Regions from separate parts of the Pseudoalteromonas sp. SR41-7 genome, predicted to be linked through region 1. Evidence: predicted binding sites of a transcription regulator. Region 1 holds the regulator's gene; the other holds the start of a gene.

The links. Region 1 encodes MetJ, which represses methionine synthesis genes. Its sites were predicted from a motif close to TAGACGTCTAGACGTCTA; they were not measured.
Region 2: the regulator MetJ is predicted to act here: its motif matches at 9,744-9,761, upstream of H5092_RS01285 (methylenetetrahydrofolate reductase).

The regions. Positions count from the first base shown of each region.
Region 1 is NZ_JACJEF010000008.1:69,535-86,448, forward strand. It holds gene priA (primosomal protein N') at 1-1,763, opposite strand, end outside; gene rpmE (50S ribosomal protein L31) at 1,994-2,209, shown strand; gene H5092_RS12500 (malic enzyme-like NAD(P)-binding protein) at 2,736-3,977, shown strand; gene metJ (met regulon transcriptional regulator MetJ) at 4,042-4,362, opposite strand; gene metB (cystathionine gamma-synthase) at 4,652-5,899, shown strand; gene metL (bifunctional aspartate kinase/homoserine dehydrogenase II) at 6,069-8,414, shown strand; gene H5092_RS12520 (penicillin-binding protein 1A) at 8,479-10,971, opposite strand; gene H5092_RS12525 (pilus assembly protein PilM) at 11,102-12,181, shown strand; gene H5092_RS12530 (PilN domain-containing protein) at 12,169-12,741, shown strand; gene H5092_RS12535 (type 4a pilus biogenesis protein PilO) at 12,731-13,336, shown strand; gene H5092_RS12540 (pilus assembly protein PilP) at 13,333-13,872, shown strand; gene H5092_RS12545 (type IV pilus secretin PilQ) at 13,859-15,964, shown strand; gene aroK (shikimate kinase AroK) at 16,149-16,667, shown strand; gene aroB (3-dehydroquinate synthase) at 16,695-16,914, shown strand, end outside.
Region 2 is NZ_JACJEF010000001.1:276,969-293,882, forward strand. It holds gene guaA (glutamine-hydrolyzing GMP synthase) at 56-1,633, opposite strand; gene guaB (IMP dehydrogenase) at 1,736-3,205, opposite strand; gene xseA (exodeoxyribonuclease VII large subunit) at 3,607-4,938, shown strand; gene H5092_RS20580 (hypothetical protein) at 4,935-5,183, opposite strand; gene H5092_RS01270 (hypothetical protein) at 5,159-5,611, opposite strand; gene cysE (serine O-acetyltransferase) at 5,647-6,465, opposite strand; gene H5092_RS01280 (pitrilysin family protein) at 6,663-9,545, opposite strand; gene H5092_RS01285 (methylenetetrahydrofolate reductase) at 9,805-10,761, shown strand; gene H5092_RS01290 (hypothetical protein) at 10,992-13,271, shown strand; gene H5092_RS01295 (sensor domain-containing diguanylate cyclase) at 13,378-14,364, opposite strand; gene H5092_RS01300 (DEAD/DEAH box helicase) at 14,424-15,671, opposite strand; gene H5092_RS01305 (DUF3581 domain-containing protein) at 15,848-16,549, opposite strand; gene H5092_RS01310 (CPBP family intramembrane glutamic endopeptidase) at 16,663-16,914, shown strand, end outside.

The DNA of each region.
Region 1 (16,914 bases):
GAACGCCCAGCTCGCCCCGCGACTTGAGTAACTAACTGTGCTAAATGCTCTGTTGCCCTAAAGTCGCATGAGTATAAACCGCTATCTACGTCTAAAATTATAACAAGGCTTACATCTGCAAAGTGATGGCCTTTGGCAAGCATTTGTGTGCCTACTAAAATGCGTGCACCGCCTAGGTTTATTTCATCTAGTGCTTTTTCAAGGCTGCCTTTACGGCGAGTTGAATCGCGGTCTATGCGAGTAACGGGTGTATCTGGAAACTCGGTCGATAAAAACTCTTCAATTTGCTCTGTACCTTTGCCATTTGGAAATATTTGCGTACTTCCACAATCAGGACATTGGTGAGGAACAGGGTATTGATCGCCACAGTGATGACAAATCATTTGCCCAATCGCTTTATGAAATGTGGCGCTGGTACTGCAGCGTTTACATTCACTTAGCCAGCCACATTCATGGCAAATAAGAGTGGGTGAAAAACCTCGGCGATTTAAAAAAACCATAACCTGTTTACCGCGATTTAAGTGTTGGCGCATAGTTGCAAGGCTTGCATGTGCAATACCTGCTTGGTCGGGTTGGCCTTTCATATCGAGTAACTTAAATTGGTTATCTGTCGCAGTTTGCGCGCGCTCGGTTAAACTTAGTAGCTGATATTTGTTATTAATTGCTTTGTGAAGTGTTTCAAGTGCGGGTGTAGCACTGCCTAATATAAGTGGTATTTTATGCTGAAAAGCTCTGTATGCGGCCAAATCACGAGCATGGTAACGAAGGGTATCTTGTTGCTTAAATGATGAATCGTGCTCTTCATCGACAACTATCATACCGAGTTTTAAAAATGGCAGAAAAATACTCGAACGTGTGCCTATAACTATTGCACAACTGCCTTTTTCGCAAAAACGCCATGTTTGCAATCGCTCGTTGTCGGTAAGGGCTGAATGCCAAAGCATAATGGGTGTATCAGAAAAGCGGCGACGAAAACGGTTTACAGTTTGTGGCGTTAAGCCTATTTCTGGCACTAATACTAATGCTTGCTCGCCACGTTTGAGTACTTCTTCTAGGCACTGTAGATACACTTCTGTTTTACCACTGCCAGTTACGCCTTCTAATAAAAAGCTGCTAAATCCACTACTTTGATTTATTGCCGTACAGGCAACCGCTTGTTCTTTATTAAGTACTGGTTTACTACCGACAGTTGGAGCAACACTTTGCCATTGGTTATCGTGCTCAATAGTTTGTGTTATGAGTTCTTTATCTATTAGGCTATCGATTGTTTTTTTACTAAAGCCAAGAGCTTTTAATTCGGTTAACGATGATTTCCCCGATTGCGATAACTGCTTTAATAAATTGAGCTGTGTTTTAGCTTTTAATGACGGTACTTTTGCACCTTTTTCTGTCAGGGCAACCATATTAATACTGGTTTTATCTGGCGATTCACCTTGGCGAAGTACACTCGGTAGCGCTATATGAATAGTTTCGCCTAAGGGATAGCAATAATAGCGCGCAGTAAAGCTAAGGAGTTCTAAATGTTGGGCACTTAAAATAGGGGTGTCGTCTATTACCTCTATAATATTCTTAATTTTATCTAAAGGGACGTCGGTACTGTTTTTAATGCCCAGAACAACAGCCACTTTTTTTTGATTACCAAAAGGCACTAAAACCCGCATGCCCGGAAGTATTGGGATTGATAAGCCACTGAGCTGCTCTTCTATTTTATAATCAAAGGTGCGTGGAAGCGGGACTTTAATAGCAACTTCAACAAAACTCATAACAACTCAACCCGTAAAATTAATGCTGTAATGTACTAAAAATACCGCTAAAAACCTACTAGCAATAGTACTTGAGAAAGAGATTGTTCACTTTTTTAGCGAAAAGATAAATAAATACTTGTGCAGGGGAAGGTTGTTGGATAAAATCCGCCACCAACAAATTTGTTTTAACGACGTATGGTGCCAGACTTCGGGTTTGGAGAGCGATGCGGCCTTAACTAGAGGTTCCTATGAAAGAAGGTATTCACCCTAAGTACGAAGTAATTTCTGCAACATGTTCATGCGGAAACAAATTCGAAACTAGCTCAACTCTTTGTAAAGACATTCACTTAGACGTATGTTCTGCGTGTCACCCGTTTTACACTGGTAAGCAAAAGATTTTAGACACTGGCGGACGTGTTGATCGCTTCAACAAGCGCTTCGGTGCACTTAGCAGCAAGAAGTAATTATTGCTGTTTAGTTAAAAAAAGCACCTTAGGGTGCTTTTTTTGTGTCTAAAATTTACCACTTCTTATCTTATTTAGCTTGCTCGAGCTACATCACACCTTGCATAACTATTTCCTATTCTTATTCTGAGTATGCATAAACCTTTACAGACAAATCGATAGATATTCTCTATATTTTAAATAGTACAAATTTTAACTAGGTTGATAAAAGTAGCTAACGTGGGCTTATCTGTTTTTAAAGTAGTGTAGTAGGCTGTTATTTTAAGTTTATGATGATGCGTTAAACATACATTTTTTTAATATTGTAATAGACATAAACGCACCTCAAAACTTACTTTTTTGGTGAATTTTTATTTATCAAATGTTTATATAATCCTGCAAAGTTACTGAAAAACCTCTTAAAATTAAAGGATATAGCATATAACAGGATAGACCTGATATTGCTTGGAATTTAAAAATAATAAGGGTATCGTACCCCAAGACTCCACCTCTCACTTTAACTTAAATTGCAGGATACCATCGCGTTATGTCTGACTTTCGTGAACAAGCACTACATTATCACTCACATCCCGTACCTGGTAAAATTAGCATTGAGCTAACAAAACCAGCTGAAACAGTTCAAGACTTAGCCCTAGCTTATAGCCCAGGTGTCGCTGAGCCTGTACGTGAAATTGCCGCAGATCCTGCAAATGCATATAAATATACCGGTAAGGGTAACATGGTTGCGGTTATCACTAATGGTACTGCAATTTTGGGCTTGGGTAATTTAGGTCCTTTAGCGTCTAAACCAGTAATGGAAGGCAAGGCGTTATTGTTTAAACGTTTTGCAGGGCTTGATTCTATTGATATTGAAGTAAAGCACAAAACAACAGAAGACTTTATTAACACGGTTGCCAATATTGCTGACACATTCGGTGGTATTAACCTTGAAGATATTAAAGCACCAGAGTGTTTTGAAATTGAAAAAGCATTAATAGAGCGTTGTAGCATTCCTGTTTTTCATGACGACCAACACGGCACCGCCATTGTTACGGCTGCCGGCATGTTAAATGCACTAGAAGTACAAGGTAAATCAATTGAAGATGCAATAATTGTATGTTTAGGTGCAGGCGCTGCTGCAGTTGCGTGTATGGAACTGTTAATTAAGTGTGGTGCACTGCGTGAACACATTTATATGCTTGACCGCAAAGGTGTTATTCATACTCGTCGCGATGATTTAAATGAATATAAACAGCTTTTTGCTAACAATACCGATAAACGCACATTGCAAGATGTAATTGCAGATGCTGATGTGTTTGTTGGTGTTTCGGGTCCTAACTTGTTAGCTGCCGAAGATTTAAAACTAATGGCAGAAAAACCGGTCGTGTTTGCATGTTCAAACCCAGATCCAGAGATCGATCCTGCACTTGCTCACGGCGCACGCAACGATTTAATTATGGCAACAGGGCGCTCTGATTACCCTAACCAGGTTAACAATGTTTTATGTTTCCCGTTTATTTTCCGTGGTGCACTTGATGTACGTGCAAGCGCGATTAACGATGAAATGAAAATTGCTGCAGTTGAGGCTATTCGTAGTATTGCCAAAGAGCCTGTACCTGCAGAAGTTTTAAAAGCCGCAGGCGTAGATAAGCTAGAGTTTGGTGCGCAGTATATTATTCCAAAACCAATGGATCCGCGTTTACTACCGCGTATAGCTAAAGCTGTAGCACTTGCTGCGGTAGAGTCGGGTGTTGCGCAAATTGACTTGCCTGAAAACTATATGGCGTAATATATAACGCTTAAACAAAAAAACCTCAGCAATGCTGAGGTTTTTTGATTAAAAAGGTAACGATTTATTCTTCGTTTAAAATAGGCACTTCTAAACCCATTTCTTGCATTATCTTTTTAACTTCTTCTGGTACTTTTTCTGCGTTGTCTTTACGTAGGTCATCGTCATTTGGTAAAGGTTGGCCAGTAAATGCATGCAAAAACGCCTCACATAGCAATTCACTATTTGTTGCATGGCGAAGGTTGTTGATTTGACGACGCGTACGCTCATCCGTTAAAACTTTTAATACATTTAGTGGGATCGAAACGGTGATCTTTTTAACTTGCTCTGATTTTTTCCCGTGTTCTGCGTATGGGTGAATATACTCACCATTCCATTTAGCCATAAGATGTATCGTTGCCTCAGATTATTAATTTCTCACACGGTATAAAAAGCGTGTAAATATGCGTGAAATTCTATCGATTTAAAAAAGATAGTCAAATAATAGATACCGATCTATCTTAATAAGCCTATTTGGGATGTAAAAATAAGCTCACTTTTGTGAGCTAAAATGTGATACTAGCAAACGCCTTACCTAACTTTAGCCATCTAGAGCTTTAAAATCCTTTGACTTATTAAAACGGATAACTTACTCTTTTAGACGTCTAAACATCCAAATTAATCAGGTGACGAATATGAGCGAAAAAAACAAAGCGACCATTGCTGTACGTAACGGCGTTGATGCTGATAAACATCATGGTGCAGTGGTGCCGCCAATTTATTTATCAACGACTTATTCGTTTGCCGACTTTGATACTAAGCGTGAGTATGATTATGGCCGCAGTGGTAACCCTAATCGTGATATTTTAGCAGAGACGCTTGCTAAGCTTGAAGGTGGCGCTCGTGGCATAATTACGGCCACTGGTATGGCTGCCGTGCATTTAGCTACTCAGCTACTTAACAGTGACGACACGTTAGTAATTCCACATGATTGTTATGGTGGAAGCTATCGTTTATTTACATCGTTACAAAAACGCGGACTATTGAAGCTTGAAGTATTAGATTTAACAAAAGAAGAAAGCCTTCAACAAATTTTAGCAATTAAACCTAAGCTTATTTGGATAGAGACTCCAAGTAACCCAGTACTTCGTTTAACCGATATTAAAGCGGTTACCGATGTTGCTAAGCAATGCGGTGCATTGGTTGCCGCAGATAACACGTTTTTGTCTCCTGCCTTACAAAACCCTATTAAGTTTGGTGTAGATATTGTGGTGCATTCAACTACTAAATATATTAACGGGCACTCAGATGTAGTGGGCGGCGCTGTTATTGCTGCAACACAAGAGCTTGGTGATGAGCTTGCTTGGTGGGCAAATAATATTGGTATTACGGGCGCCCCTTTTGATAGTTATTTAACGCTTCGTGGTCTACGTACTTTAAATGTGCGCTTAAGGCAGCACCAAGAAAATGCGCTAGCAATAGCTGAGTACCTTGAAAGTTCCAATTTTGTAAGCCAAGTTTACTATCCTGGACTTGAGTCGCATCCTCAACATGAACTTGCTAAAGCACAACAACTTGGCTTTGGTGGCATGGTTAGTTTTGATATTAAAGGCGATATAAACGACGCGGCAGCATTTTTAACTAGCCTTAAAACGTTTAGTTTAGCTGAGTCACTAGGTGGCGTAGAGAGCTTAATTTGTCACCCTGCAACTATGACGCACGCAGGTATGGAGGCAAAGGCACGTTTAGAAGCGGGTGTGGGCGATACGCTTATTCGTATTTCGGTTGGGATTGAAGATATACACGATTTAATAGCTGACTTTGAACGAGTATTTGAACTTGTAAAACCAGGGCAAAATAAAAATGTTGGCCGTGTAGGCAAAGGTGCTGGCACTTCTGGTGGAAACGTTAAATTAAGTGCAGCCCGTCCAGCGCTTTGGTAATTAATACCAATCCGCAATAATACCTAATCAATTTGAGGGATTAAACCGCACGATAACATCGTTAAAAATTCCTAATATAGAACAACTAAATAACGAAATTTTTGCCTTGTTATCGATACGGTTTTCTTACCTCAAAATAGACAACTTAATTAAGCGAATTGGTATAAATATGGTCAATTGTGTACATAAATTTGGTGGTTCAAGCTTAAGCTCTAGTGAGCGCTATCAAAGCGTAGCTAAAATAATTATTGGGCATACTCAGCCGGGCGACTGTGTTGTGGTGTCTGCTGCAGGTAAAACTACAGATACACTTGTGTCGTTGTGGCAAAGTTATCAGATGCAAGACACGCAAGCTGTCGCTGATATTTTACTGCAGTTAAATAACCATCAAAGCGATTTAATTGAGCAGTTATTACAAGCTGATTTAAAGCGCTGCGCACTTAGAACACTAAATACCGAGCTTAGTAATATTGCAGAACTTGCTCAAGCTGAGCAGCTAAAAGAGGCTGCGTTACTTGCGCACGGGGAACTGTGGTCAGCACGTTTACTCGCTACTTATTTACAGCAGCTAAATATTGAGGCGTGTGCTCAAGATGCCCGTAGTCTTTTTACCTTAAACGATGGTGAATTAATGCATGCGCAAAATGCGCAGCAATGTCGACAGTCAATTTTACCTAATAAGATAAATGTTGTTACTGGGTTTATTGCCGCCGATACGAAAGGTGAGACCGTAACACTTGGACGCAACGGTAGCGATTATAGTGCAACACTACTTGCAAATTACTGTGATGCTAAGCAGGTATGTATTTGGACCGATACACAGGGTGTGTTTAGCACTGATCCTCGAAAGGTAAAAAAGGCGATTAAGTACGGCAAAATTTGTCGCGGACAAGCTAATATATTAGCTCGTTTGGGTAACCCTGTATTACATGCAAAAACACTATCGCCACTTAAAAACACAGATATTAAGCTAGCTGTTCGTAGTAGTTTTGATGTGCAAGCAAGCCCAACAGATATAGTAAAAGAAGGTTCAGCAAAGAAAAAGCGTTTTATAACCACGCTGCAAAATGTTGATTTGTTAATGGTTGAAGGATTAAGTGAAGGTGAGGTCGCAAGCGTTAGTCAGCTTATTCAGCATAGCCTTCATCATTTTAACCATAATGGTGAAGTGTATTTAGTAGTACCGGCTGCACAAACATATCAAGTTATTAATTACTTTGCTGGTAGAGCTAATATTAGTGAGTCAAATTTAAATGGCTGTGCAATTATTGCCCCTGAGCAAGACGTTAGCGTATTAAAACTGCAAGCTTTAGAAGTATTAGCTGAGCAGACTATAAAACCGCGTTTTGTGCATCAAGATAATGGTTATGTTTTATTACTAACAGACCAATTTATAGATAGCGATATACAAAGCGCCTTACACGATAAGCTAATCAATAAAGGCCAAGAAATAGCCGTTATAGTTGCGGGCCTTGGCAATGTAGGCGATGCTTTTATTGAGCAGTTATCGGCACAATTTGAGCGTTTATCAGACGACTTTAGTATTAAATTGGTAGCGCTGGTTCGCTCTAAACATATGTTATTTAATGCAAGTGGCATAAATATATCGCAATGGAAAACTCAATGGCAGCATGAGGCGAATAGCTATGAAGCTGCGGATTTACTTAATGCGATAAGCGAGCTTGACTACGAACATAAAGTGTTAATTGATATTACTGCAAGTGAGCAGTTTAGCTTTTTATATACAGATTTTGTAGACCGAGATTGTCATTTAATTAGTGCTAACAAATATGCAGGTACAGCACCTACTTCTTGGTATAAAGCACTTCGTAGTAACCTTGGCGAACGTAATTTACATTGGCGATATAATACAAGTGTAGGTGCAGGCTTACCTATCAATTTTGCTTTGGCTGATTTGCAAAATAGTGGTGATAAAATTACGCGTATTGAAGGCGTGTTCTCGGGTACACTTTCGTGGTTATGTAGTAAGTATGATGGTACCACTGCTTTTTCTGAGTTGGTATTAGAAGCACAGAAAATGGGGTTCACAGAGCCTGACCCTCGCGAGGATTTATCTGGACGAGATATGCAGCGTAAGTTACTTATTTTAGCCCGAGAGTTAGGTATAGAGCTTGAGCTTGATGATATTAGCTTATCGGCATTAATGCCCGGCGATCTTGTGCTAGGAAGCTGGGAAGACTTTCTAAACAATAAAGCCCAGCTAGATGCGTTCATTGAAGAGCATGCTGATACAGCAAAAGCTAATAACTCAGTACTGAGATACACAGGCCTATTAGATATAACAAAAACTGAAGTTATCGCTAAAGTAGGAATTACGTATGTGACCAATGGAGATGTGTTAGCAAACCTTACACCTGGCGATAATATTTTTGTAATTAATAGCAAATGGTATAGTGATAACGCGCTTGTGATTCAGGGGCCTGGGGCTGGGAAAGAAGTAACCGCTGCGGGTGTACACTCTGACTTATATTGGCTTGTTCAAAACTTAAAATAAGCCATTATTTAAATTAAAACGGCAGCTTAAATAAGCTGCCGTTTTTTGTATTACAGAGATATTATTAAAATAGCTCTTCTTCGGTTTTTGTGTCTTCTTCAAATATATCGTTTGGCTGAGATAGCACATACTTTGTCGGTGCAGTACCTTTTTCGAAGTATTCAAAGCGGCTGGTGTAGTCATTTTTGTGGCTTAGCAAACCAGTGGCTAAATCAATACGAATCGAAACAAGCCCCTCAGGTGGCTCAATTGGCGCTTCAGGTGTTCCCTCAAGTGCGGCTTTCATAAATTCAATCCATGCAGGCTGCGCTGTTTTAGCCCCCGATTCAGCACCAGATATTTGGCTGCTATCTAAGTTGTTATTGTACGTAGAACGGCCAAGAGCGTTACCTGGGTTATCAAAGCCCACCCACACAGAAGTCATTACTTTACTGTTAAAGCCACTAAACCAGGTGTCTACAGAATCGTTAGTTGTGCCTGTTTTACCCGAAAGATCACGACGTTCTAAAGCTTGTGCGCGCCAACCTGTACCACTCCAACCCGTTTTATGGGCCCAACTACCGCCGCCCCAAATACCACTGTGCATTGCATCAGCAATTAAAAATGCATTCTGCTTAGAAATAATTCTCGGTGCACATTTTTTTGTTGGCTCCACTTCATCACTACTATTATGAAGTGAGAATTCATTATGTGTTGGTAAAGACTCTTCGTCACAGGCAAGGGCAGGGTTTGCTTTAAACAATACATTACCGTAAGCATCTTGAATTTCTGAAATAAAGTAAGGTTCAATTAAGTGGCCACCATTGGCAAATGCACTCATGCCACGAGCAAGTTCAAGTGGAGTAATGGAAGCACTACCCAGTGCTAGTGATTCACTGCGATTAATGTCTGAATCTTTAAAGCCAAACTTTAATAAATGATCAGCTGTACGTTGTAATCCAACGCCGCGTAGTAAGCGCACCGAAATAACGTTTTTAGATTGTGCTAAAGCACGGCGAATTCTTATCGGACCATTATATACAGCAGGACTGTTTTTGGGACGCCATGCTACGCCTTGGCTTTTATCCCATTGGTTTATAGGAGCATCGTTTAATATAGACGCAAGCGTGTAACCTTTTTCAAGTGCTGCTGAATATATAAAAGGTTTTATATTAGAACCTACTTGACGCTTTGCTTGTACCGCTCGGTTATATTGACTTTGCTCAAAGCTGTAACCACCTACAATAGCTTTAATTCTGCCATCTTGTGGGTCGAGTGACACAATAGCACTTGATGCTTCTGGTATTTGGCTTAGTAAGTAGCTGTCATCTTCATTTTTACGCACCCATATTTGCATTCCTGGCGTTAAAATATCTGTAGCTGCTTTTGGAGCAAAACTTTGGCGGTAACGAGTAATATATTTACGCGCCCATTTTAAGTTATCCCAAGTAAGAGTTGTGCGCTCGCCACTTTTAAGTAATACCGACGCTGTTTTATCATTAACACTAAGCACGGCTGCTGCTTTCAAAGTACCCAACTCATTTACGCTTTGTAATTTATTGAGTATTTGTTGCTCAGTTAAAGCAGGTTGTGTTTCAGGGTCCCATAAAACATCTGTTGGTCCTCTAAAACCATGGCGCATATCGTAATTATGTAAGTTATTTACAAGTGCGTTTTGCGCTGCTTTTTGAACTTTAGACTCTACCGAGGTGAAAATTTTAAAACCTGAGTTGTAAGCTTTATCTATTCCATAACGCGAGACCATTTCAGCGCGCACCATTTCAGAAATATACGGGGCGTATAAATTTATTTCAGCACCATGAAAATAAGCGGTGATAGGTTGGCTCGTTGCTTCGTTATATTCTTCTTGAGTAATATAATTTTCAGTTAATAAACGCCCTAAAACAACATTTCGGCGTGCTTTTGCACGCGTTGGGTTACGAATTGGGTTTAAAGCTGAAGGGGCCTTCGGTAAACCTGCAATCATCGCCATTTGTGCAAGTGTTAAATCTTTTAACTCCTTACCGTAATAAACTTGTGCTGCAGCACCAATACCAAAAGCGCGATTACCTAATTCTATTTTATTAAGGTAAAGCTCTAAAATTTCGTCTTTTGTTAATACACCTTCAATATGTAGCGCTATAAATATTTCTTTAACTTTACGAATATATGCTTTTTCGCGAGTTAAAAAGAAATTACGAGCAAGCTGCATAGTAATAGTACTTGCGCCTTGTTTTTTCTCGCCGGTAGATATAAGAACAATAGCCGAACGCACAATACCTATAGGATCTATGCCTATATGATCGTAAAATCGATTATCTTCTGTCGCTAAAAATGCATTAATGAGTGTTTGAGGAATTTCATCAATAGTCACTGGAATACGACGCTTTTCACCAAATTGATTGATTAAAAGCCCATCTTTTGTGAATACTTGCATAGGAGTTTGTAATTGCACGTCTTTTAAAACTTGCACACTGGGGATATCAGGTTTAACGTAGTAATAAAGACTGACCAAAGTGATCAGACCAATTAACACACAAATGATAAAAAATTGTAAAGTTCGTTTTAATAAAATCACTTATATTTCCCTAAATGGACTCCCAATTGCGAGTTTTGACTGCTAGTATATATTGATTAAAAAATGAATAATATTTTTTCAGATAAAAATTATAACTTGTTTATTATTAAAACAAAGGCCAAGTTGAAACATGCTAAGTCAACTATTTCAAAAACCGTCCCCGATGATGGTAGGAATTGATATTGGATCGCACTCTATCAAAGCGGTGCTTTTACGTGAAATTGAAACTGGATTTCGACTAGAAGCACTTGCAATTGAGCCGATGCCAAAAGGTGCGATGAGTGAGCGCACAATCCAAGATATTGAAGCGATTGGTAACGTTATTACAAAATTAAGAAAAAAATTACCGAAGTCGTTAAAATCTGCTGCAGTGGCTGTTTCTGGCCAAACAGTTATTACAAAAGTGATCTTCATGGATGTATCGTTAACAGATGCTGAACTTGAATCGCAAATTGAAATTGAAGCTGATAGTTTAATCCCTTACCCACTTGATGAAGTGAGCCTCGATTTTGAGAAGCTTTCGACGAATGAGGCCGATCCTAGCAAAATGAATGTTTTGCTTTCGGCTGCTCGTACTGAGAGTGTTGAAGCACGGGTGGGCGCTTTAGAAGCCGCAAATTTAGAGGCCAAAATAGTAGATGTAGAAAGCTACGCATTGAGCCGTGCTATGGACGTTTACTATCAACAATTACCTAGCGATGCATTTAATAAGTGTGTGGCTGTGGTCGATATTGGCGCAGTTTTAATGCTTGTGAGTGTTGTGCAAGCTGGGGAAACCATTTATACCCGTGACCAAGTTTTTGGTGGCGATCAATATACAAATAGTATTGTTGCTTATTATAATAAAGGCTTTGATGAAGCCGAAATAGGCAAAACATCAGGTGATTTACCGCCAAACTATACCTTTGAAGTATTAGCCCCTTTTCAAACTTCGTTACTTCAACAAGTTCGCAGAGCTGTGCAAATGTTTTTAACAACCAGTGGTAAAGAGCAAATAGATTATATTGTATTAACGGGCGGTACATCGATGATAAAAGGTATCGACCGATTGCTTATTGAAGAACTCGGTATCCACTCAGTTGTTGCAGAGCCTTTTGTAAATATGGAAATTTCCCCAAAGGTAGACCGTAATATAATGCAGCGTCACAAAACGCAGTTTGCAATTGCAACAGGGTTGGCATTAAGGAGTTTTTCAACATGCCACATATAAATCTACTGCCTTGGCGTGAATCACAACGCGAAGAATCGAAAAAGAAATTTGTAACTATACTTGTTGGTGTCGTTATACTTTGTTTTGCAAGTATGTATTTATTAAGCTCTTTTTATAGTGCCTTAAAAGACGGTCAAAACTTAAAGAATAATTATTTAAGCTCAGAAATTAGCATGCTAGATAAAAAAATAAGTGAAATACGAAGCTTAGATAAAAGAAAGGAAAATTTACAACAGCGTATGAGGCTCATTGAAGAATTGCAAAGCAGCCGTAACTTGGGTACGCAAATAATGGATGAAGTTGCCAAAATAGTGCCAGGTGGTGTTTATTTAACAAAACTGGAGCGCAAAGGCAGCCAAATACATGTTTTAGGACGTAGTGAATCTAATAATCGTCTATCAACAATGCTCCGCCAAGTACAAAGCTCATATTTACTAGAGAATCCTTCAATGCAGGGCATTGTTGCAGGCGATCAATCTTCGCGTTTACTTAGTGATTTTAATATGGAATTTTATGTAAAACCATTTGATAAAATTGGTGAGGTTAGCGATGAACCTTGATTTTAAAGCACTGAGTGAAATTGATTGGAATGAAATAGAGCTTGATAACATTGGTGATTGGCCAATTGCTGTTAAAGCAATTTGCTGCACATTTGTTGCGGGCCTTGTATTGTTTTTTAGTTATAGCCTATTAGTTTCTGATGAAATTGACAGCTACCATAGTGCCGTGGCAAAAGAAGTTGAACTACGAACAACTTATCGAACTAAGTATGCAGTAGCGAGCAAGCTTGAAATATATCGTCAACAAATGATTGAAATGGAAGATAAGTTTTCACAGCTATTAAAGCGTCTACCCACTTCGAATGAAACTCCTGGTTTACTTGATGATTTATCATATGTTGGGACAACGAGTGGTCTGACTTTTTTAAAAATAGGTTGGCTGCCAGAAGTTGAAAAAGAATTTTATACCGAGCTGCCTATTAAAATCGAAGTAATAGGTAGCTACCATGAGTTTGGTGAGTTTGTAGGTAAAGTGGCCCAGTTACCCCGAATTGTAAGCTTACATGACTTTTCTATTTTATCATCGGGCGATAAACAGTTAACATTCAGTGTTGTAGCAAAAACATATCGTTATGAAGAAGGGGTTAAAAAATGAAACTCCTTCGCGTAGTACCTTTAGCTATAGCATTTGTTTTAGCTGGTTGTAATGATGACACTTCTGAGCAAAAAGAATTTATTGATCAGGTAAAAGCAAGCACCACACCAAAGGTTGAGACGATTCCTGAACTGACAAAGTTTGAAATATTTGAGTACAGTGCTGGTCAGCTACGTAGCCCGTTTGTAGCGCCTCAGCCTGAGATTATTCAAAATAAACTAACGCAGGTAAAAAACTGTTTGCACCCAGATCAAGAGCGTCGCCGCGAACCGTTAGAGAAATACCCGCTAGATAATTTAGCAATGAAAGGCACAATTGGCTCTAGTGGACAAATATGGGCATTAATTACAGCAACAGATGACACTTTGCACCGCGTAACTGTAGGGAATTATCTTGGAAGTTATGATGGCAAAGTAAAAAGAGTAAGCAACGACTATATAGAATTAGTGGAATTAATCCCTGATGGGTCTGGCTGTTGGAAAGAGCGCCTGACGAAATTAGAAATGTTAGAGGCGGCAACAGATGGCGCAAATTAATAATAAAAAAGGTAAAAATAGGATGCATAAGGATGTACTTTGGCTTCATCGTATTTCACGGACATTACTGGCTGCTGTTGCTTTAGTCACTGTAAACTCAGCCATAGCTGGGCCATTGCTTTATGATGTTCGTTATAATCCATTACTTAAAGGCGAAACTGAATTACAGCTTGTTTTTGATGAAGAGTTAACCTTTGAACCAAAAGTTCAAGTGTTTAATAGCCCAGCCCGAATCGAAATGTTTTTTGATACTGCAGAGTTAGAAGTTGGTTTAAATGATGTTGAAGTTAATCAAGCTGGAATTAGCAGTGTTACTAATGTTTTAACTAACAGTGGTTTAAAGGTAACGGTAAACTTAGATAGATTAAAAATTTATGAGACTGAAGTTCATAATAATTTAGTATCGATACGTGTCTCTGATAACCCTCTTACAGAATCTGAAAATGAAGATGTAGTGATGGACTCAGGTGATGTAAGTGGAAATTACATTAACCGTATCCAGTCAATTGATTTTAGACGTGGTGAGAAGGGTGAAGCAAAAGTACTTGTATTTTTACAAGACACTCAAGCTGCAATTGAAGTCCATGAAAGTGGCGGGAAAATTTACGCTGACTTTCATCACACCGATATTTTAGACGATCTACTTTATGAATTAGATGTATTAGATTTTGGAACTGTTGTAAGTAATATCGAGACTTTTAAAGAAGATGGTTTAAGTCGTGTTGTTATCGAACCTAATGCTCAGTTCACGTTTACGTATCAGCAAATAGATAATATTTTAACGTTGACAGTAGAAAAAGATGAAACGCAAAATGCGTACTTAGATGGTGGGGTTGAGTATCAAGGTCGCCCTATGACCTTAAATTTTCAAGATATCTCTGTGCGTGCAGCACTGCAAATTATCGCGGGTTACAACGACTTTAACTTAGTAACCAGTGATTCAGTAACGGGCAATATAACGCTGCGCCTAGATGGTGTACCGTGGGATCAAGCGCTTGACGTAGTACTACGTATTAAAGGGCTAGATAAGCGCATGGATGGCTCTATATTAATGGTAGCGCCTGCAGAAGAACTTGCAGCACGTGAAGCCAAAGACTTAAAAGCTAAACAGCAAGTTGAAGACTTAGAGCCCCTATATAGTGAATACATCCGATTAAACTATGCTAAAGCCGAAAATTTTGCTGACTTATTAAAAACAGATACAAACAGTATTATAACTGCCCGTGGTAGTGTATCTGTTGATCAACGTACAAATACTTTGTTGGTAAAAGATACTGTAAAGAGTATAGAAAACATTCGCCGGATGATAGAAACGCTCGATATTCCAGTGCAGCAGGTTGTAATCGAATCTCGAATGGTAACGGTACGCGATAACGTTACTGAAGACTTAGGCGTACGTTGGGGCTTTAGTGACCAAGGCAGTAGTGTTGGTATTTCAGGCTCTCTTGAAGGCGCAGAAGGTATTTATAATGCGACATCTACTTCAGATGCACCAAGTATTTCAGACCGATTAAATGTAAATTTACCTATCACTAACCCTGCGGCTAGCATTGGCTTACATATAGCAAAACTGGCTAACGGTACGCTGATTGATTTAGAACTAAGTGCGCTTGAAGAAGAGAATAAAGGTGAGATTATTGCTAGTCCACGTATCATAGCGGCTAATCAGCAAAAAGCCCGAATAGAGCAAGGTACTGAAATTCCTTATACTGAGTCAGCTTCAAGCGGTGCTACTACCGTAAGCTTTAAAAAAGCGGTACTGAGCTTAGAAGTTACACCTCATATCACACCTGATAATAAAGTAATTCTAGATTTAATTATTACTCAAGATACACGTGGTGATACTGTACAAACAGGTACTGGTGAAGCGGTGTCTATTGATACTCAAGAAATTCAAACACAAGTGTTAGTCGAGAATGGCCAAACCGTAGTACTCGGTGGTATTTTCCAACAGCAAATCATTAATACTACGAGTAAAGTGCCAATTTTAGGTGACATTCCTTACGTAGGAAGACTATTTAAAACCACAAGTGAGTTTAATGAAAAGCGTGAATTACTTATTTTCGTGACACCGAAAATACAAATTGATTAAAATACAGTGGTTTTATGTTAACCAACGGGTGATTATTTAGATTAATTGCTCGTTATATGGCTTTTTATTCTAATTGACTTGAAATACCCCTGCAATTACTGAGATAATCCCCTCCTTAATTTTGGGGCCAGGTCGTTAGGCGGGGTTTTATTTCAAATTTTAGAGTTTGTTTGTACTAAAAGATATGGCTGAGAAACGTAATATATTTCTAGTTGGCCCCATGGGGGCTGGCAAAAGCACGATTGGTCGTCACATCGCTGACCAATTACACCTTGAATTTGTTGATTCTGATCAAGAAATCGAACGCCGCACAGGTGCAGATATTGCATGGGTATTCGATCTTGAAGGTGAAGAAGGCTTTAGACTTCGAGAAGAGTCTGTTATTGGCGATTTAACCGAGATGCAAGGTATTGTACTTGCTACCGGTGGTGGTTCAGTAATGAGCAAAGAAGTTCGAAACAAGCTTTCGGCTCGAGGTATCGTTGTATACCTAGAGACACCTATAGAAAAGCAAGTTGCACGCACGCAACGCGACAAGCGTCGCCCATTACTGCAAACTGAAGAAGCACCTCGTAACGTACTAGAGCGCTTAGCAGAAGAACGCGAGCCCCTATACAAAGAAGTTGCCGATTTTGTTGTACGTACCGATGAGCAAAGCGCTAAAGTTGTTGCTAACCAAATCATCGAGAAATTAGATTTTTAAAAACCAATAATAAGGAAATAACTAAGCATGCTTAAATTAACAGTTAATTTGGACGAGCGAAGTTATCCTATTTATATTGGGCAATCTGCACTTCAAGATAATGGCCGCCTGGTTCACCACATTGGTGATTGTCGGCCTATCATCATTACTAATGACACAATAGCGCCTTTATATTTACAAGCGTTACTTGACTCATTAGCAGATCAAAATCCGCTATCTTTTATTATTCCTGACGGTGAACAATATA
Region 2 (16,914 bases), on a different contig from region 1:
TGCTAATTCGCCGTTTTTTAATCACTTAAAATTAGTTAATTAAAACTAAAATTAATTATTCCCATTCGATAGTTGCAGGTGGTTTACCTGAAATATCGTAAACAACACGAGAAATACCATCAATTTCGTTAATGATACGGTTTGAAACCACACCTAAAAACTCATATGGTAAATGTGACCAGCGTGCTGTCATAAAGTCGATTGTTTCTACACAACGAAGTGATACAACCCAATCGTACTTACGTGCATCGCCCATAACCCCTACCGATTTAACTGGTAAGAATACAGTAAACGCTTGACTTACTTTATGGTAAAGCTCAGCTTTGTGTAGCTCTTCGATGAAAATCGCATCTGCGCGGCGTAGTAAATCACAGTACTCTTTTTTGATTTCGCCAAGTACACGTACACCTAAGCCTGGTCCAGGGAAAGGATGACGGTAAAGCATGTCGTACGGTAAACCAAGTTCTAGACCAATTTTACGCACTTCATCTTTGAATAATTCACGCAATGGCTCAACAAGGCCCATTTTCATGTCATCTGGTAATCCGCCCACATTGTGGTGAGATTTAATAACATGCGCTTTACCTGTGGCAGATGCCGCAGATTCAATAACGTCAGGATAAATTGTACCTTGCGCTAACCATTTCGCATTTTTAAGCTTTTTGGCTTGCTCATCAAATACATTAATAAACGTGTGACCAATGGCTTTACGTTTATCTTCTGGGTCTGACTTACCAGCTAAATCATTTAAAAACTGCTCTTCAGCTTCAACTTTAACAATGTTTAAGCCAAATTTATTACCAAACATGTCCATAACTTGCTGACCTTCGTTTAAACGAAGTAAACCATTATCAACAAATACACATGTTAGCTTTGCGCCAATTGCACGGTGAATAAGCATAGCCACAACTGATGAATCAACACCACCAGATAGACCTAAAATAACTTCGTCATCACCTACAGTTTCTTTAATACGCTCAATAGCATCATCGATGATTTTTGCAGGAGTCCATAATTTTTCACAGCCACAAATATCAATAGCGAAACGCTCAAGCAAACGTAACCCTTGATGAGTATGCGTTACTTCTGGGTGAAATTGTACGCCGTAAAAACGCTTTTCTTCGTTAGACATTGCAGCATGTGGACAAGTAGATGTTTTAGCTGTTGTTGTAAAATCAGCTGGAATGTCCATTACTTTATCGCCATGACTCATCCATACGTCAAGTATGCCGTTGCCGCCATCAGTAATATGGTCTTCAATTGCATCAAATAATGCACAGCTGCCTACTTTTTCAACTTGTGCGTAGCCAAACTCTTTTTTATCAGAGCTGTGTACACTTCCGCCAAGTTGAGCTGCCATTGTTTGCATGCCGTAGCAAATACCTAGCACAGGCACGCCTGCATTAAATACATACTCAGGAGCGCGCGGGCTGTTTTCAAGTGTTGTTGATTCTGGACCACCAGAAAGAATAATACCTTGTGGGTTGAACTCGCGGATTTGCTCTTCAGTCACATCCCATGCCCAAAGTTCACAGTAAACACCAATTTCACGCACACGACGGGCGATTAATTGAGTGTATTGTGAACCAAAGTCTAAAATGAGAATTCGTGAATCGTGAATATCTTTGCTCATGGAGTATCTCGTAAAGTCTGATGCTAAATGCCGTTTGTTAATGTAAACGACTAAAAAGAGGGCTTGCAAAGCAAGCCCAGTATATTAAATTAATTACGCTGCTTAACCTAAGCGGTAATTTGGTGCTTCTTTAGTGATTTGCACATCATGAACATGCGACTCACCCATACCTGCTGAAGTAACACGTACAAATTGTGGTTTTGTATTTAGCTCTTCAATTGTTGCACAACCCGTTAAGCCCATAGCGCTTCGTAGGCCGCCCACTTGCTGATGAATAATCGTTGCAATAGGACCTTTGTAAGCTACGCGACCTTCAATACCTTCAGGTACTAGCTTGTCTGCTTCGTTTGATTTTTGGAAGTAACGATCTGATGAACCTTCTTTTTGATCCATCGCGCCCAATGAGCCCATACCACGGTAAGATTTGTAATAACGGCCTTGGTACAATTCAACTTCACCTGGTGCTTCTTCTGTACCAGCAAGAAGAGAACCCACCATTACACACGATGCACCAGCAACAAGTGCTTTAACAATATCACCAGAAAAACGAATGCCACCATCAGCAATAACAGGAATGTCGCGACCTTTTAAGCCTTCAACAGCATCTGAAATAGCGGTAATTTGTGGAACGCCACAACCGGTAACAATACGTGTAGTACAGATAGAACCAGGGCCGATACCTACTTTAACTGCATCCGCTCCGGCATCAGCTAGTGCAATCGCACCTTCAGCCGTTGCAATGTTACCTGCAATAATTTGTAGGTTTGGGTACTCTTTGCGAGTTTTAGTAACACGGTCAATAACGCCTTGAGAGTGACCATGCGATGTATCGATAAGTAAAACATCAATACCCGCTTCTACTAATGCAGCAATACGCTCATCAGTACCTGCGCCAACACTTACAGCAGCACCTACACGTAAACGACCTTGGTCATCTTTACATGCGTCAGGTTTGTCTTGGGCTTTTTGGTAATCTTTTACTGTGATCATGCCTTTGAGTTTAAATTCATCATCAACAACAAGGATTTTTTCAATGCGGTGTTCGTGCATTAAGCCTAAAATTTCTTCGCGTGCTGCGCCCTCTTTAACGGTAACAAGCTTTTCTTTTTTGGTCATAACGGTAGAAACAGGCTGTTCAAGCTTAGTTTCAAAACGCATATCACGACTAGTAACAATGCCTACAAGCACATTATTGCTGTCGGTAACCGGAAAACCTGAAAAACCTTTTTCGTGCGAAAGCTCAATTGCATCTGCAATTGTTAAATCGGCAGTAACCGTTACAGGGTATGAAACAATACCTGCTTCGTAGGTTTTAACTTTACGTACGTTTTTCGCTTGTTCTTCAATAGTCATGTTTTTATGAATAAAACCAAGACCACCTTCTTGCGCAAGGGCAATAGCTAAACGAGCTTCTGTAACAGTATCCATAGATGCTGAAATAAGCGGCAAGTTAAGTTTGATACCACGCGTTAAGCGAGTTGAAATATTTGCCGTGTGTGGCAAAACAGTAGAATGACCAGGTACTAAAAGTACGTCATCAAAGGTAAGAGCTTCTTTAGCGATTCTAAGCATTTTGGCAACTTCTCACATGTGGATCTAAGATAAGGAATTGCGGCCAAATTTTAACAGCGTTGTTGGCATGAGTAAATAATATTTCGCAAATATTTATGATAATATAGGGTCTATTAGCCTTTCAAGGTTAAATTTGCAGCAGTTTGTTAGGTATTTAGGCAAGGCAGAGCCTATGCAGTGTGGTTATTCCCCATAAATAGGCGATAACGTAGCATCAATTCCAAACAAGCGCTGACCAAAGGGTTCAGCCTAGGGGCGATTAACTCTTTGTTACTCGGTTTTTACTTAGCCCACTAGGTTACAAACCTCGCGCCGCGATTAAATCGCCCCTAGTTTGAACAAATTTTAATCTACAAAGGTCAATAGACCCTTGCTTTATAAATAGTTTTAGGTTGTTTTTTATGTTTTCGAAGCCTTCGCAGGCGGTTTACACCGTTTCACGCCTTAATAGAGAAATTCGCACAATTCTTGAGCAAGGTTTTGCATCTTTAGTGCTCACGGGCGAAATTTCTAACTTTATTACCCCTGCATCTGGACATTGGTACTTTTCGTTAAAAGACGATAAAGCACAAATTAAAGCCGCTATGTGGCGTGGGAATAATCGCAACCAAAGCTATCGCCCTGCAAATGGCGCGCAAGTTACAGTAAAAGCGCGTGTATCACTTTATGAACCTCGCGGTGACTACCAGCTTATTGTTGAGCATATGGAACCGGCCGGCGAAGGTCAGCTAAAACAAGAATTCGATGCACTTAAAATGCGTTTGGCCGCCGAAGGATTATTTAGCTCTGCGTATAAAAAACCACTTCCGCAAAAAATTAATCGTATTGGTGTTATTACCTCTGCAACCGGCGCTGCTATAAAAGATATTTTAACGGTACTTAAACGCCGTGCGCCGCAGCTAGAGGTAATCATTTACCCTGCTATGGTACAAGGCAAAGAAGCACACCTACATTTAATTAATCAAATTGAATTAGCTAATGCTCGTGATGAAGTTGACGTACTTATTTTAGGACGAGGCGGCGGATCACTTGAAGATTTATGGTGTTTTAATCACGAACAGCTCGCACGAGCTATTTTTGAAAGTGAATTACCTATAGTAAGTGCAGTAGGCCATGAAATAGATACAACCATTAGCGATTACGTTGCTGATGTTCGTGCAGCAACTCCATCAGCCGCAGCTGAGCTTGTAAGCCCAAATACGCAAGAGTTACACAACAAAGTAACGCAATTGGTTAATCGTTTATCTAACGCGTTTAAGCACGACATTGCCGATAAACGCGCTCTAGAAACGCAGTTACAACACCGCCTTAATTTGTGTCATCCGCGTAGTCAGCTTAGTCAAAAATCACAACGTTTGGATGAGCTAAGCATTGCGCTGCAACAAGCTATGCGTAATCGTTTATATCAGCAAGAACGCACACTCAATAACTTAACGCCGCGTTTGATGCGCCAATCACCTGATAAAAAACTCGCTTCAGCAAGCCATCAACTCTCGCAATTACAAGCTAGGCTAAACCAAGCTATACAGCATCAGTTACAACAAGCGAATAATAGCTTAGCACTGCAAGCAAGCAGGTTAGACTCGGTAAGTCCGCTTAATGTTTTAGCGCGCGGTTATAGCATCACTAAAACACAGCAAGGAAAAGTAGTTAAATCTGTGGGGCAAATTAAAACAGGCGATGTTTTAGTTACAGAGTTAGTCGATGGCTCTATAGAATCACAAATTATTTAAAGCTCTGTACTTAGCAACATTTTAAGTTCGCTATCGCTCGATGTGGAGGTAGTGCTTTTAAATTGTTGCCAAAACTCTTGTTCCATCAACTTATCGTTTAGCTCTCGCCATTGAGCATTACCAAATGTGTCGTTATCAATAGGGGCGGCAAGTTCAAATTCACATACTGTTTTTTTACATTTTGCACTAACAACGTCAGGAATAATTGATAAATCAGCTGTTAATAAAAAATCTTGTAATGCCATTTCAGTACGATAAGCCCATTCTTCATCGCGCGTTTGATTTTCAAATTTATCACGTAAAATCTGCTCAAAATCTGAAGGCCCCTCATTTTCTTTAAAACACTTTTGAGCGCCGCTTTCTGTTCGGCGAGTTGCTGCTTAAGCTGAGTTACTTGCTCTTCTAAAGGTAGTTCATCAAGCATTTGGGTTTCTGAATTGGTTGTAGGCGAGACTTCAGCGGGCTCTATACTAGCGACTTGCTCAGGTGCTGAACCTGTATTACTCAATACCTCATTACTTTGTTGTTCAGTATGAAGCTTTTTCTGTTTTTCATAACTTGGCTGCGACTTAACAGATTCCGGATAACTTGAAGCTGCATTAAAGTAGCTCCAAGTTAAACCTACACCCGCAATAAACCCAATCCCTAGAGCCAATAAACTATTCTTGTTCATGTTAATTCCTTTTAAGTTTTATTATTTTTAGTTACTTATAACATTGCACTCGTGTGCGATTCGTTTTCAGGCTCAGGATTTGCTAAAAAATTTTGGTTCATACTTTGCGCCGGACACTCACAATCCGGTCGACCAATAATTTTAGCGGGTACGCCAACAGCGGTTGTGTGTGGTGGAACATTGCTAAGTACAACTGAGCCCGCACCAATTCGTGCGCCCTCACCTACTTCAATATTACCAAGTACTTTAGCACCCGCGCCAATTAATACGCCTGCTCTAATTTTAGGATGACGATCGCCCTGCTCATTGCCTGTACCGCCAAGCGTTACAGATTGCAAAATTGATACGTTATCTTCAATTACCGCTGTTTCACCAATAACAATACCGGTTGCGTGGTCAAACATAATGCCTTTACCCACTTTACATGCTGGGTGAATATCGACCCCAAACACTTCAGAATTACGGCTTTGAATAAAGCGCGCTAGCTCTTTGCGATTTTGTTGCCACAAACAATTAGCCAAACGGTGCGCCTGAATAGCATGAAAACCTTTTAGATTTAATATAACCGTAAGATAGGTTTCTGATGCAGGGTCGCGGTCTTTTACCGCTTTAATATCCTCAGCAACAAAAGATAGCATACGGTCACATTTTACAAATGCTTGGTCAAACAGCTCTCGGATAGTGAATGCAGATACCACCGCATCAGCCAACTTATTAGCAACAATAAAGCTCAATGCCGAACCTAAACAATCATGATTTAAAACACATGAATAAACATGACTTGCTAATAATGGTTCACGTTTTACTACATCGTTAGCTTCGTCGCGAAGCTGTTGCCAAATTGCATGACGCATAATACTGCACTGCCTTAAGTTGATATAAAATAGCCTTTTCCCAAGTCTAACGGATTTAACCACTAAGGTGTTAATCCCTTAGTTATTTGTTCTGGTTATTAGGTATAACTGTTTATTAAGTTTCATTATTAAATAATAAAAATGCCTCGATGCTTATAGCACCGAGGCATTATTTTAACGCTTAAAAAACACTTAAGTTATTGAAATACTTTATCGACTTTCATCACTTCAATATTTTTTGCAGGAATTGCTAATTTATAATCAGCAATCACTTTATCTTCAGCCACTAATTCAGCAGGTTTATTAGTGTTATAAATCATTGGTGATGTTTGCTGCGATGCTAAACGTTTTTGCATATCAGCGCCGTCACCAGTAATAAATACATAGTGAACATTGTCTGTTTGTAAGTTTTCTTTAATAACGCGATTAACATCAGCAAGCGTTAGCGTTTTAAGTTTATTAGTAACGTAACTTACAAAGCTATCTGTGTTGTAAAATTCGCTATCAAGTGCGTAACCTAATTGGCGATTTTGACTTGCGACCATTTGCGGCACAAAGTTAATTAAAAAGTTACGCGTAGCTTCAAAATCACCTTCGCTCATACCATTTTTAATTAGCTTATCTAGCTCAAACAAGGCTGTACGTGTTGCAAAGTGCGCATCGTTATTAGAGCGAAGTGGGCGTAACCACACTTGAAAAATTTGCTCAGAGCGCCCTAGGTTTGCATCAGGCTTGGTTTGAAACATACCACGTGGAAAATATTCAATGTATGCGTAATCGCCGTAGTTCATGCCGCGAGTTTCACGAATGCGCTCATATAAAAAGCTGTTAGAACTACGGTGCTCACCAAAGTACGAACGCACAAGCCAAAGGGCTGTCCAGTCTTCGCTACTTCTTATTGTATCAATAGGAAAACCAAACGATACAGCAGTCGATTGTGCCGATTTTTCTACAATAGTTGCATGATGACCTTTAAGCACTGGCGCATCAGGAATACTTAAACGGCTTTGCTCACCTTTTGGTAGCGTTGCAAAATCGCTCATCATTTTAGCTTTAAGGTTTGCAGGCACAGCCCCAATTAAGCCAACCGTGAGTTTAGATTGCGTAAGCTCGATGTTATAAAACGCTTTAACATCATCTAGCGTCAACGCTTCTAAATCCGAAATATCACCGTAGTTGTAACTTTCGTAAGGGTGATTTTTGTAAAGTGCACTGTATAGCACTTCTTTGCCTAGCTCTTCATCGTTAGATGCTTTTAAGCCTGATTTAATACCATCGATCATTTCTTTTTTAAGGCGTTTAAAGTCATCGTCTCTAAAGCCTGGGTTTAATAATTGATCGCTCACAAGTGAATACCACTGCGCTGCATTGTCTTTATGAATACGCCCTTGGAACGACAGCATTTCTTTATCTATTTGATAACCAAAGCTACCTGCAAGCGGATAAAGTGCTTTTTGAATATCTTTATAGCTTGTCGCCTCTGAGCCACCTTGTGCAAGCATTGCCGCAGTGAGCGCTGCAACACCTTTTTTGCCTTGAGGGTCGGCAGCCGCGCCGGTATTGAATAAAAAGTTAACATCGATTAACGGCGAGCTATTGGTTTTATCAAGTACTTTAAATGCAGGTGCCGCAGGTGCTTGTTCAAGCTTTGCAGTAAGCGCATTTAAATTAACTTCTTGCTCAAAACCTGGGGCTTTATCAAGTGCCGACATTGTTAATGTGGTACGTGCGTTATCAGTAAAGTATTTATTAGCAACGGCTTTAATATCTGCGCTGGTGATGTTATCTGCCGATTTATACAGCTGGTTTATAACCTCAGGATCGCGCTCAAAATGCATGTAGCTGGCAAGGGTTGATGCAATCGCTTGCGACGAATCTAAGCCATTAATAAAGCTGTATTTAAGATTCGATTTTAAATCACTTAGCTTTTGCTCATCAACAAGCTCAGTGCGTGCTTTTGCATAAGTTCGATTAATGGCATCGCGCGCAGTGGCTAAATCGCCTGCGTTTTCTACTTTAACAAATACGTGTAATAAACCCGGATCTTTAGTCTCTGGGTTATAGGTAAACATTTGGCTGGCAATTTGTTTGTCGACCACTAGCTCTTGATATAAATCTGAATTACTAGAAAAATAAAGCTGTGAGATTAAATCAAGCGCCGCTCTGTCTTTTTTAGCAGGCTCCCACGCAGCGCCTTTGTACGATACGAGTAACCAATGCCCTGGTAGCGCTTCATCTTGCTGGTGTAAATATTTTGGTGCTTGTTGAACAGGTTCTGCTTTAATGTCAGCAACATAGTTACCCTTTTTCCAGCTGCCCCAATGCTTTTTAACCATTGCCATTGTTGCTTGTGGGTCTACATCGCCCACAATGACAAGTGACACATACTCAGGCTTATAAAACTTGGCAAAAAATTCTTTACCATAGGCCATTTGATCAGGCATGGCTTCTATGTCTTTAAAAAAGCCCATAGTGGTGTGTTTATACGTGTGCTTATCAAACGCTTTTTCGCGTACAGCGCTTAATAATTTACGAATTGGGCTCGCGTTGTTTTTCAAGTACTCACCTTTTACCGTTTGTGCTTCGGTTCTAAATTGCTCTTCGGTGTAGGTTAAATTTTGAAAAATATCAGCTTCAAGCTCAAGTACTTTATCAAGGTGCTGCTTTGAAAAGTTTAAATGGTAATTTGTGTAATCGTTTGTTGTATATGCGCGGTTATCAACACCTGAATTTTTTAATATGTCTGAGTACACATCTTCAGGGTATTTTTGTGAGCCTTTAAACATCATGTGTTCAAAAAAGTGAGCAAAGCCTGTTTTGCCCTCTTCAACTTCGTTACGCGATCCAACCGATACCGGAATTTGCAGCGACACTACATCAGGGTAATCGGTTTTAACAACCATGACACGTAAGCCGTTTTCTAGCTCTTCAATTAAGTAATCTTGTGAAAAAACACGGTCATCAGCTTTATTTACTTGTTCTTGTTGTGCTGTTGTTTGCGTGCTTTGGTTTTGTTGCATGGCGCAACCCGTTAACGCCAGCGATACCGCTAAGCTGGTTGCTAATAATTTAAATTTCATTGTTGTCCCTTTTTAAATTGAGCAAATTTGTTGTTAGATTTAATACTAACTCACCCTCGATTATGCCCCAAAGCCAATAAATATAAGAGTCCCAAGGGAATTTATTATGTAAACAACTGTGTCAATTATAAATTATGGGAACAAGCACTATGAATAAACATCATGTTAATTGAAAAATTTTCACTAAATAAATCTATCTAGACGTCTAAATGGCTGCTATATTAAATCCATCAAAACGCACTTGGCTGGAATGAGGATTATGGCTTTATCATTAAAAGAGAAAATAGAGGACACCAACCAAGGTGTTTATCTTATTGGTACTACCCCGCCTAAAATAGGCACCGATAAAGCGCAATTAAAAACTATTGCAGAAAAGCTATTAGGTCGCTTACACGAAATTGAATACGACGGCGTAATAATTTACGACATTCAAGACGAAAGCAGTCGAACCAATCAAGCGCGCCCGTTTGCGTTTAAACAAACCGTTGATCCGCGTGAATACAGCCATTTACTGCGTAATTTATCTGCACAAGATGTAATTACTTATAAAAGTGTGGCGCAGCGTGGCGTAGGCGAATTTAAAGATTGGCTAAGTGAAACTAAAAACGACTACGATTTACAAAATGTAGTTTTAGTAGGTAGCCCGTCATCGGTAGGCGATATAAAGCTAAGCCTGCCAGATGCGTATAAAGCATTGGCTGAGCAATCAGATGATTTCTTTTTAGGTGGCGTTACAATTGCCGAGCGCCATTCAAGTAAACGAAATGAGCACGAACGATTAATAGAAAAAACAGCACAGGGTTGTAAGTTTTTTATATCGCAAGCTGTTTACGACGCACAAGCTACTATAGAGTTAATTACTAGCTACGCACGTACATGTAAAGCACAGGGTATTACACCTCAACGTATTATATTAACGTTTACCCCGTGCGGCGGCGAAAAAACCTTAGAGTTTATGCAATGGTTGGGTATCTCAGTGCCAGAGGCTACAAAATGGCGCATGCTTGATGCAGACAATACATTAAGCGAATCAGTTCGTATTTGCCGCGAAAACCTCGACTTAATACTTAAAAGCTGTGCACATTTAGACGTGCCGTTGGGCTTAAATATTGAAAGCTTAACAAACCGTAAAGAAGAAATTGATGCATCAATAAACTTATACCGTTTATTAAAAGCCATTATGGAATTGAACCTTGCGGAAAAGCTAATAGCTTAGAGCTTGAGCCTAAACCAATTCACACCCTTCTTGGCAAGCCTAGTGGCTTGCTTTTTTTATTAATCTTAAATTAAAAATGGTTATGAGCTTTTAATTAAGCCTATAATTTCACCTCTCTTAACTTGCTGATTGACCGAGTAATTCATATAGCAGTACTATCACTTAATTGTTAACGATAGAGCGTTAACAATTTTCTGTAAATGATAACTGTGGATAGGGAGATCAGATAAATGGAATCAATTAACTTAACACTCAAAGTTATAGGTGAACTATACGCAGGTAGCTGTTTAGAGTTGACAGCGAACAACGCTCTCTCCAACATTTCTAATATTATAACTTATATAGCAACAGTGTTAGTTACACTAACGGCTATCGCGCTTCCGCTAACACAACAGTCATTGCAATGGATGGAAGACAAGTACGATTCTGAAAGTGTAGTTAAATACTTAAATGACAAAGCCCCCATTCAAGCTAATTCAATAGTACCAAAAGTACTAATATACTTACTGTTTTCGCTAATCTTTTTTTTGGCACATGAGCTTTTAACAATACCTTTAAAAGCGTTCCTCTTTATCACTATCATTACCTATTTTGCATATGTCGTAGTAATGTATTCTAGGTATTTTGCATACGTATTTAAGAACCTGAGTAGTACAACGTATATATATGACAAAATATTAGAAAAAACTGAGAGTTTAGATGAAATCACAGTCACTGAAATTGCAGTTTTAATGGATATTGAAAAAGTTAGATTAATCAAAAAACAAGAAATTAATGAGTTAAGTAGTCAAGCTAGGGATCTTGGGCATTTATTAAAAAGTTCAGATATCCATGAATCTATTGAAAGTATGAATACCTATCTTAATAGCCTACATAAAATTTTATATAGCTTACCTAAAACAGCGCCCGAGGAAAAATATACAAAAACAGCTAACTTCTTATCTTATCTAACATTTCAGCTACTTGGTGATTCAAAACATGATATATCTTTAAGTAGATTAAATGAAATTATAGTGTGGGTTGAGAGCAAAAGGGACGATACATATAAACCGCTTACATCCGGTAGGTTTTTAATTGAATTCGAACATTTTAAGAACAGAGTTAATATTTGCATTCCTGACTTAATAAAGCATTTGAGAACTCTGATATGGCACTCTAAGAAAGAAAATATACATATCATAACAGAGCTTTATAAAAATATTTGTAAATCATTATGGCAGAGAGAGAAAAATGGCTCTTATTTTTACTTTTTCTTTCACTTCAAAATTGGTGAGCACTTATACAAAACTAACCTACATAAAGAACTAGAAGAATTATTTAAAAATAATGAATCAAAAGTCACTAAATCTCAGATCACGTTAGTCCTAAAAAATGCAGGCGTCCAGGATGACAAAAAGGTCGATGAATTTATGCTAGAGGTTTGGGACAACGCATATGTTAAGGCTGCAGAACAGTTAACATATACTTTCCTTCTGTATTTCCATAATAAAGAGAGTCACCTCCTAACAATAAGGAATATAAACAACCCAATAAAAACAAATTTTAACAACCTTACATCAGAGCTATTACCGAGTTCGATAGATGAAATATTTTCGCACATTACAAATTCAGAAAAGTTAGATTATTTTGTCTTTGGAGATTCACCAAGAGAGAACATAATTCATTCATCAGGGATGCTTCTAATCTATGAGGTTATTAAATGCATTTACAATAATAAAAAACCTTTATTTTCCTGTAAGCAGTTCCAATATCAAGACTTAAGTATTCTTATCTATTCGGCTAAAAGGTTAGAGATTATTGTAAAAAACATCGTCTTAATTAACGAAGTATCCCATTTCATATCGAGTCATTACTTAACTATTGATGAAGTTTTAAATGCAGCAAATACTCTTCTAGCTACGATGATAAAAGAGTTAGACGAATATAAATTAGAGCTTGAAAAAAATGGAGATTTAGACCCAAATGCTTTTAAAAAAATTAAGAAAGTATTTGAAGACGAAATAGAAAATAGCCCTATAACTTTAATAGGGTTGAAGCAAATAAAATTAGTAAATGAAAGCATATCTTCATTTAGTGTAAAGCTACCTAGAACAACTTTTTTAAGAAACAACAATATAGACACAGACTTTTGGAATATAGGCTCTATTTTAACAAAACATATAATGAATGAGCTTAATTTGATATTACGAAAGCGTGGATGCTCGCAGGCTAAGAACTTTCCCAGCGTAAGCTCTGGTATTAAAGCTGTAGTTATTACAAGGGGAATACAGCAATACCTAGTTGATAATGGCTTCAGTTTCACAGATAGAGAAATAATTTGGCCCGATAATACTACAGCTTACTGTTTAAAATTAAACTACGGAGCTATTGATAGTTTTTATTGTATATCAGATAAAGACACTTTATTTAAATGTCAAATAGGCGAATCTAATCCTTTTAAATTAGGCATAGTTGATATGGGAGAGGATATTGAAGTAAATATTCATTTTTTCTTTAAAGCTAATTTATGAAATATTTATCCTTTCTATTTCAATGATCAACCTTAATTGAGGCTAATTAAAACATCAGCGTTAATTTAACGCTGATGTTTTTTTGAAAATAACGTTTATTTTTTTCCTACTTATTGTTCAACTTTTTAGCGAGCTTATACGCTTGTTTATTTTTATACATTGCGTGGTCTGCATCATTTAATAGCGTTTCAAAAGGCTGCTTTTGTTTATTAGTAAAGCTATAACCTATGCTGAGCGATAAATCGCAAACGTCTTCTTTGAGTAAAGCTTTTGAATACTCTGAGGATATTTTATCCATGATGTAGTTAATTTTGCTTTTATCACTTAATTGCATTACTGCAACAAACTCATCACCACCTAAACGCCCTACTATGTCGGCATCCCTTAAATGGTTTTTTAGCGTATCTGCCAATATAATTAAGGCTTTGTCACCCACTTCATGTCCAAAGGTGTCGTTTAATTTTTTAAAGTCGTTTATATCAATAAACAAGCAACATACGTCGAAGCCCAAACGCAGTGCTAAATTAAGCTTTTGCTGAGCTAGTAAGTTAAGTGCTCGGCGATTATAAATATCTGTTAATGAGTCTAACATGGCTATTTCGCGCATTTGTTCATAGCTGTAAACAAGCGCTAGGTCGTCTTCAATTAAATCGCGTAGTTGCTCTATGAGCTCAAAGTATTCATCGGTGTAGCTAGTTATTTTAGTGTCTTTTAAGCATAGCGTGCCAAATACTTCACCTTCTGGCCAATGAATAGGTAAGCCTAAGTAGGATTCAACACCGTCCTCAACTACTTCTGGGAGGGTGTTCCATGCATCGTTATTGCTTGCATCATTAACATATAAAATATTATTAGTTTCAGCGACGTGCCGACAAAAAAGAGGAGTTTGAGGGGGAAGTATCGGGTTGGTTTCAAAGCTTGAGCCACCTTCGTTATTTCTAATAACAACGCGATAGCCTTTGCTTGTTGCCTGAACTATATAACCAGACGGGGCTGAAAAAAGCCCCGTGATAAGGTCCATTGTTTTTTGCCATTTATGCAAAGATATTTGGCCATCAACACCAGAGAATGCCCATTTATCAGTTTCAAACATTAACTTTACCTCGGCTATTTAATAGCTCCAGTATAGGCAAAAAAGTAAACTAAAAGCTATTATTTACGACGTCTACTTGGCTCTCTTTTACCTGTAATGCGTTTTTTATCGCGATCTTTTCGAGATTTATTCGTATTTTTACGATTATCTTTGGGCTTTTTATTTAAGTCAGGCTCGTAACCTTCTAACCACTGCGGCGTTAAACGCGTATCGAGTAATACTTCAATTTCTTCTAGCAGCCATTGCTCATCAAGACTTACCAATGACATAGCAAGCCCTTGTTCACCAGCGCGACCTGTACGGCCAATACGGTGCACATAATCCTCGGCAATGTACGGCAGTTCAAAATTAATTACGTATCTAAGTGTAGAAATATCTAAACCACGCGCAGCGACATCGGTTGCAACAAGTACGCGTGTAATACCTTCTTTAAAGTTTTGCAGTGCACGGTCACGTGCGCCTTGCGATTTATCGCCATGGATTGATTCGGTTTTTAACCCATCTTTACACATTTCTTTAGCAAGCTGATCGGCCATTTGTTTTGTGCGAGTAAAAATAAGCACTTGGCGCCAGTTTTTCATGCCAATCATGTGCGATACAAGTTCGCGCTTACGGTCTTCATCTACAGCGTAAATAACTTGCTCTACTTCAACCGCAGCTGAGTTACGTTTATCAACTTCAATTAGCTCAGGGTTTTTAAGTAGTTTTTTACTGAGTTCAAACACGCTGTCATCAAACGTAGCTGAAAAGAGTAAAGTTTGGCGATCGCCCGGGATATGTCGCAATATACGTCTAATTTCATCAATAAAGCCCATATCAAGCATGCGGTCGGCTTCGTCAAACACTAAAGAGTCTACGCTTGAAAGTACCACACTGCCTTTAACTATATGATCAAGTAAACGCCCTGGTGTTGCCACTATAACTTGTGCTGTTTTAAGTGCTTTAATTTGAGGGCCAATACTTGCACCACCATAGGCTAAGGCACCAATGATATTAGTGCCTTGTGCGTACTTTTCAAAGCTGGCAAATACTTGCTGAGCAAGCTCTCGTGTTGGCGTTAAAATTACAACGCGGGCAAGGCCTTGCTCATCCTTTTTAGGGGTATTTAAAAGCTTATGTAATAGAGGTAAAACAAAGGCGGCGGTTTTACCCGTACCTGTTTGCGCGCTGCCCATTACATCACTTCCGGCTAAAATAGGCGGAATAGTTTTAATCTGAATTGCGGTTGGTTGAGTGTAATTATTTTGCTCAATCGCTGTTAATAATAACGGGTCGAGATTAAGTGATGAGAACGTAGTGGCAGACATAGGCTTAGCTTTAAAATAACAAAGAGCGCTATTGTACGCATATTACTGTACTGCGTAAATTAACCAGTCCAGAAAAGTATTTAATCGTGATTGCTCTCTTTCGCTTTAGCGCTAAAATAATAAAAAAGGCGCTAAATAACCGTTGTATTTAGCGCCTTTTATAATTTGCTGTAGCTTTAAGCTGGCTTTAGTGTCGCTTTACGTTCGTTGTAAAACGCTATTAAATCGTCAACTGTTGCTTGGCAGTATTCGCGAATACCCGAAACCACCATGTGCTTTTCACCACTACCCACTTTAACGCCGTTTTCTAACAGGTTAAAACGTAGTGTAATTTTTCCGCGCTTACCAGTGTACTCAAAGCTTGGCTCTGCAAATTCAAGTACTGGCGCTGTTATATCAAGGTTATCAAGATTAATAAGCATTGATTCGTAAATTACCATCGGACGAGCAGGGTTTATCATTACCTCTTGCTTGCCCATTAATGGGATAATTACATGCGGGAAGGTAGTACCAGAAAACTCAACATAATTTTTTATTAGACTATTAGTTAGTGCTGGGCATTGGCTGGTTTTACCGCTGCGCTTTACCTTTAAAATGACTTTTTCGCCATTGGTTACATCAAACTCATCGGCTCCCTCAGGGAAATGAAGTTTGGTGTTTTCATCAACCATACCGGCAAAAGTAAATTCCATTTGTTCACTAATACCGTAGCGGTCTAGTACCAATGAAAAAAGTAAGTCTCCTGGCGCGCAAAACTTTTTGGCATCTTTGTCATGAAGTGGATTGTAATCGTCAGCAACGCATTTAGCGAAGCGACAACCCTGCTCACGAGAGATAGAAACATAATCAGCATGCTGCTGAAAAAAAGGACTTAACATAGTTTGTTCACTGCTTAAACTGCTTATAACCTATCTATATTACCAGAAAAAAAATATTGAGAGGTCGAATCTGTTAGATTAATGGCTAAATAAAACAGAGCAATAAAAAAACAATGACCTTTTATTTGTTAGCGCTATCAATTATATGTGTTTTTCCGTACTGCAAAATATCAATAATGCGGCAACCCTTTTGGCACTACTTAATGGCTTTAAGTGTTCTAAGTGGGTATTTTCAAGGTTATATAAATTTGTATGCTCTGCTCAGCACTGGGCTTTACGTTGTTTTATACTACTGTGTGCTAAATGCAAAGCGGGCAATAATACGCGCTATTTTAGGTACTGTTTTTATAATTTCCTCACTGGCA